One region of the Paenibacillus sp. FSL H7-0714 genome, then DNA from elsewhere that is predicted to be linked to it. Evidence: predicted binding sites of a transcription regulator. Region 1 holds the regulator's gene; the other holds the start of a gene.
The links. Region 1 encodes LexA, which represses DNA repair genes until DNA is damaged. Its sites were predicted from a motif close to CGAACATATGTTCG; they were not measured.
Positions count from the first base shown of each region.

Region 2: the regulator LexA is predicted to act here: its motif matches at 1,478-1,491, upstream of addB (helicase-exonuclease AddAB subunit AddB).

Region 1 is NZ_JBBOPT010000001.1:4,028,734-4,032,139, reverse strand. Features, by position in the region: gene NST34_RS17930 (hypothetical protein) at 1-413, opposite strand, end outside; gene NST34_RS17925 (hypothetical protein) at 649-1,029, opposite strand; gene NST34_RS17920 (L,D-transpeptidase) at 1,179-1,517, opposite strand; gene lexA (transcriptional repressor LexA) at 1,790-2,416, opposite strand; gene NST34_RS17910 (LysM peptidoglycan-binding domain-containing protein) at 2,713-3,126, shown strand; gene NST34_RS17905 (DUF896 domain-containing protein) at 3,236-3,406, shown strand, end outside.
Region 2 is NZ_JBBOPT010000001.1:5,517,711-5,521,116, reverse strand. Features, by position in the region: gene NST34_RS24740 (DUF4097 family beta strand repeat-containing protein) at 1-130, opposite strand, end outside; gene NST34_RS24735 (MerR family transcriptional regulator) at 528-1,328, shown strand; gene addB (helicase-exonuclease AddAB subunit AddB) at 1,622-3,406, shown strand, end outside.

The sequences.
Region 1 (3,406 bases):
TCGATAACATCAGCCTCTTCGTCACCGCTATTAACCACATTAATATCCGCACTTGAAGCAGTTGATTTACTGTTTTGTTGTCGTTTAGATACTTTTGAAAGGGTTAGTGCGTTAACAACAATCTCTGATCCCATTATATTGTCGAACGAGTATAGCTTTGCTATTGCTTTTTTGCTTGTTTTCGGATTGCTGGTACCTATTGCTATTTTTTTATAAGGTTCATTAAGGGCGATCAAGTGCGATTGATTGGGCGGAATGAATGTTTTGGTGAATATAATATTAAAAGATGAGGTTGCGTTTAACAGCTTAGAAAGTTCAGAAGAAGTAGATAGTTTTTTTAATTCTATAAAAACGGCACTTAGAATTAAGATTCCTCCTACAATGGCAAACATATACATCAAGAAAATCAGCATGTAATCACACCTCCAAAGATCTCAGAAGAGCAAGATTTATTGCTTATTGAAAGATATGCCTGAATTCTCTCTACTAGTATCTGTTAAGAGCGAAAATCGTGGGAATTTAGGAAACGACTACTGATTAGAAAAAGAGAAAGCACCCAGAGATCTGCCGATTTTGCGAGCTGAGTGCAAAATTGGGGCAACTGCTGGAGTGCTTTGTTGAGAGCTTTTTAAAATAAATATGTCAAAATCATAAGAAATTGAAGGCTGTGATTTGATCGGTATAAACAATTAGCTGTTTGTATTCGATCGGAGATTCATAGTGAATATAGGGTCTTACAGAAACATCATTAAGGACTACAAAGTTATAGCTGAAATTTTTATCGGGATGTTCCGCACCTAAATAAGATATGTATTCATCTACAATGACATCATCCATTAGAGATTTTAAGTCGAAAACATCCTCTTTATTGGAGGTGGAAGGGGAGATGGTCCCTTGAATACTGCCGAATGAGGTGAGTAAATTTACTTTTTTTCCACTCGCTTGATCGTTATTTAACAATAAGCCAGAGAGTTTAACAAGTGCATCGACTTTAAAATCGACGAGGGTTCTAATTTTTGAGTTGTTCAAAACGAGACACTTCCTTTCAATTTGAAATCCTGTTAACATTATTCGACATATAACCACATAATTCCTATTAGGTCATCAAAAATACATAAATACAAACACGCCCCCTCCATTGAACCATGAGTGAGGCGTGTTTATCTATAGAGATAGATTTAATTCCTGATCGTTACTCGTGTTCCAATCGGTACAATCGCAGCTAGTGCTAACACATCTTCATTGTACATACGAATACAACCATGGGATACTTCGTGCCCTATGGATGAGGGATCATTATTTCCATGTATCCCATAATGAGGCTTAGATAGACCCATCCAAAAGACCCCAAATGGACCACCTGGATCGGGTTGTTTGTTAATGATTGTGAATTCACCGAGTGGTGATTGAGTTAACATTTTACCGATTCCGACTGGGAAGCCCCTGATCACAATGTCGTTATCAAGAAGATAAAGCATACGCTGCGTCAGATCAACTATAATCCGGTAATTTGGCATTGTGCAACACTCCTTTCTAATTAAGATATGAGGAGGATGCCTAAACGGTTATTCATTAAAAATGGTCATTTTAGCCTATGAGAACAAATGTTCTGTAATTGATAAATGGAGTTTGATAACAATAAAAAAGCTGTTCTGCATTTGCAGAACAGCTTTTTTTAAAAAATAAAAGAAAGTATATATTATACGATATACCCTATCCTTATACTTCTCGTAGAAACGGATACCGTCCTAAAGGACGGTATCCGTTTTCGCTTGGTAGGAGTGCATACTTAGTGGATATCTCGAAATAATCCGATAACTCTGCCGAGAATGGTCACGCGATTAAGGCGAAGAGGCTCGTACGCCGGATTCTCCGGCTGAAGACGTATATGATCACGTTCTTTATAAAAAGTCTTAACGGTTGCTTCATCTTCTTCGGTCATAGCTACAACGATATCTCCGTTATCAGCCGTTTGTTGTTGACGAACAATAACATAGTCGCCATTCATAATCCCAGCTTCGACCATACTGTCACCTTGAACCGATAACATAAATACTTTGTTATCTCCAACATAGTGAGTTGGAAGCGGGAAGTAGTCTTCAATATTCTCAGTAGCAGTGATAGGAACCCCGGCGGTAACCTTACCTACGACAGGAATGCGAGCGACGGTTTGCGCGAAATGATGGACATTCTCGGAATCCTCTTGGCCAAGCAATTCTATCGCACGAGGCTTCGTTGGATCTCGACGGATAAGTCCCTTCTTCTCTAGCCGATCTAAATGACCGTGAACTGTGGAGCTGGAAGCAAGACCAACAGCTTCTCCAATCTCCCGGACGGAAGGAGGATAACCCTTGCTGCGGACTTCGCTACGTATAAATTCCAGGATCGCCAGCTGGCGACTTGAAATCTTTGACATTGGAATCAACCCCATATAGTAATGTTTGGGAAAATTATAACATAGAACTACCGTTCGCACAAACATAAGTTCTAACTATTATAAATATTAATTCGAAAGAGTTAATAAATGGTAGTCTTGTATTGATTGCGTTTCCTTCATCTAAACGATAAGAGTGATTCTTTATATGAAGAATATGGTAAATATTAACCTCTGAAAAAAAAGAGAACAATTGTTCTAAAATAGTATTGAACAAAACACATGTTCGTGTTATTATAATTTCAAAAGTAAGAACAAGTGTTTGGAGGATGATATTCATGTTAAAATACAGTACATACCGTAGCATCTACGATAAAGCCCCAGTGGTTGAATCTTTAGGACATAATCCTATTACCCGTTATTCAGCTCAGATTAAAGAGATTACAGAGCTTTTGCTTGAAGGCTTGATGCGTTTGTTCCGTAGAGATTTTGTTATTAAACTGACATTGATCATCGTGCTCGTACTATCAGGACTTACAGTAGTAGGTAATGTATTTGCAGGATCTACTACTTTAATGAAGGATGAGAAGCGCGTAGTGGTTGAACGTGGAGATACACTTTGGAGTATTGCTCTTGAGAATAAACCTTCTGATATGAAAACGGCTGTATATATAGAAGGAATTAAAAAATCCAATGGCATTAAAGGTAGTCAGATTAATGCTGGAGATATTCTCACTTTACCTATATATTAATATTCTAAGAACATAATAAGAGGACATGAAGAGCTTGCAGGGAGTAAACCTTGACAAGCTCTTTTTCTCATGGCAGAGTTAGAATTAATTTATAAGGGGAGGGAAAGTTTTGAATATTGATGAGTTGGTCGCGCGTATTAACGAATTGGCACGCAAACAGAAGAGCGTAGGCCTTAATCAAGAGGAAACGGCGGAACGCGCCAAGCTTCGTGAAATTTATTTGGGGAATATTCGCAATAACTTCCGAGCACAATTGAATACGATTGAATTGGTCGATAAT
Region 2 (3,406 bases), 1.5 Mb from region 1:
TCTTTTGGGCAGGTATGATGTAATTTTTTTCCTCCATGGAAGTGGAGTCGGAGGAACATCCTGCTAATGATATCAATAGTGTCACCAATATGCCTATAGTAGTTAGTAATTTTTTTGCAGTACTTTTCATTATAAAATGCTCCTTTGTTAAATCATTTTTCTTTTAAATATAGCCAGTCCTACGAATGCCAATCTTAAGCTGCTATGCAGACAAGTTCCGATATGCAACAAAGCATTAGAGTTGAACATAATGATCTTGAAAAAGTCTACCCAAATATGTTGCAAGGGTTGGATTGGAATAAATACACAAAATGATAGTCACTAAAGTAGGATCTGTCAGCCAACCATACCAATATGACTGCATAGACAGCAATACATGTTTGATAATCCTTTGATACATGATTTAGTTCTTCATATTTGCCTTCCTCTCTGGTAATAAATTCATTTTGTATTTCGTTGCGTTTATCAGTCGCATATGTTTTAATCATCATAAACTTTTGTGTTACAAAAAGGTCAAGAGGGTAGATATGAACAACTATTTTACAATTAAGCAAGCAGCAGAGATCGTAGAGATGACCACTGAGACCTTACGGCACTATGATCGTATTGGATTAGTCAAGCCATGCCATAAAGATGAATTGTCGGGATATCGATACTATTCCGAGCAGGAGCTCGTAAAGCTGCAAACCATTGAACTGCTCAAAGCAATGGATCTTACTTTAATGGATATTAAAGATATTTTGCAGCAGAATGATCTCTCTAAAGTAATTGCATTTCTAAAACAAGCAGAAAAAAGAGCAGACGATAAAATTGCTCGTCTGCATTATGCAAAATCGAAAATTAAACGTGCCTATCTACATTATGAAAATAAGTTCCACGACGGTTATAGTCAAAGTGAAAATTACTTTGTCAGACACATAGAGGAAAGGGTAATTATGCTTTCGAATAAAATGGAAAGCCCCACACTTAAGAATTTATGGGACTATCACAGACATTTCTATCAACAAATTGAAACGTCTCTGCATTCACAATTTCTGTTTGAAGATATGGCAGGAATGTTCACGACTGAAGGAATAACACGATTATTTGCTGTTTGCTTGAAATATCCGTCTTTAGAGGGGCTGACTGTGCTACCAGAAGGGGACTATCTGTGTGCAATTTGTACCGAAGAGAATAAGAATGCTGTATTACAAAGTTTACTTGAAAGGGCAAAGACGGAATACGATGTGTGTCCAGATTTTGTTCTTCATAACATTATTGTGACTGGAATATTGCAGTGGGATTATCAGATACAACTGTTCATTAAGAAGGAAAAGAAAAATGTTTGATTGAAAGTCGCTAATTTAGCGGCTTTTTTTGATTAAGGAATCACGTTTCTTGCTTAACAAACTAGAAATACTAAACAGCAACTCACCAAAATACAATAGTTGCTGTTTACTTCGTAGCTTTTTTATTGTAAATCATTAGAAAATACTAGCAAACGCATGTTCTGATATGTGCAGCTATGTTATACTGAGGGGACGAGGAACGACTGAACTTTTTCATTTGAACATTATCAAACGGTGAGTATTTCACCTTGTATCATATACATTTTCTCCGCTACGGAAGGAGTCTATCATTTATGTCGGTAACCTTTTTACTAGGCCGCTCTGGTAGTGGCAAGACAACAAAAATATGGGAGTCTATTTCTTCTTCATTAGAGAAGGAGCCTTTTGGCGCGCCGATCATTATTCTTGTACCGGAACAAGGTTCCTTTGGAGCAGAACGGGGGCTTTTGACCGTAGGGAATGTGAAGGGAAGCATTCGGGCGCAGACACTGAGCTTTTCTCGGCTTGCCTATCGAGTGAAACAGGAAACTGGAGGCAGCGCTAGTCTGCCGATCAGTGAAGAGGGTAAAAAGATGTTGATTTACAAAATCATCAGTCGCCGTAAAGAGGAACTGAAATTATTCGGTGCCTCTGCCGACAGACCGGGTTTTGTCGAACGGTTGAATCAACTGCATACGGAGATGAAGCGTTGCTGCTTGGCTTCCTCTGATTTAGAGGAGCAGTTATCCGCAATGCGAGGCGCTATTGCAAGAAGTCCTATTCTTGAAGGCAAGCTGGATGATTTACAGCTGGTATTCAGCGATTTAGAGAAGGAAATGTCACGCCTCTATATCGACGAAGAGGATCGTTTAGCGGAACTAGCTGAGCATATTCCTGATTCCTCTTACATTCGCGGGGCGGAGATTTGGGTAGATGGGTTCCACGGCTTTACCCCGCAGGAATTCGTAGTGCTTCGTGAATTGATGCAGCAAGCATCGAAGCTGACCGTGTCCCTTACACTTGATCGTTCGTATCCCTATGGAGATCAGTTGAATGAGCTTGAATTGTTTCACCCAACTGCGGTTACTTACATTAAACTGCGTGGAATAGCTGAAGAGCTAGGCATTGATGTGTGGGACGAGCTTCTGGAGCCAGCGGTTCTTCCGCGTTTTGAAGAAAGTCCTGTTCTTGCTCATCTCGAAAGGGGATATGACCGCCGAAAGGTCTGGATGGGTGCAGATGAACTGGCAAATGAAGCGATATCTATAGGCGCAGCAGTTTCTCACAGAGCAGAGGTTGAGGGAGCACTGCGTGAAATGATCAGACTGGCGCGAGATGAAGGTGCAAAATATGGTGAAATGGCCGTATTGATGCGTAATATTGGAGATTACGAGCAACTGATTAAACCGTTGTTCCAAGATTACGGAGTACCTTTTTTTCTGGATCAGAAGGTAAATGAGCTGCACCATCCATTGGTAGAGTTTGTACGTTCCGCATTGGATGTGGTGCGTCGACGCTGGCGCTTCGAGGATGTATTCCGCTGTGTAAAGACAGAGCTTTTGCTACCGCTGGACGGTAGTATTACGCGTGAGGATATGGACGCCTTAGAGAATTATGTGCTGGCTTGTGGGATTCAAGGGTATCGCTGGACGGATGGCCGTTCATGGAAAGGGATTCCTAGCTTGTCGCTGGAAGGCGGCAGACAGATGGATGAAGAACTGCTTGCTACAATGGAGCGATGCCGTGCTAGTATAACGGGTCCTCTATTTGCTTTTGAGAAACGGATACAGAAGAGTAGAAGCGGCCTTGAACTATGTACCGCAGTGTACAAGCTGCTTGATGAGACGGATGTTGCCCGAAAGCTGGAGAAACTTAGTGTCGGTGCTATGGAGAAGGGGCAACCCGAGAAGGCTAGAGAACATAGTCAGCTGTGGGGTGCAGTGCTTGATCTGCTAGATCAGATCGTCGAGATGATGGGCAACGAGAGACTTGAATTTGATGTGTTCACCGGAGTCCTAGAGACAGGACTTGCTGAGCTTAAGATGGGACTTGTTCCTCCCGCGCTTGATCAAGTACTGGTTGGTAACATGGATCGGACT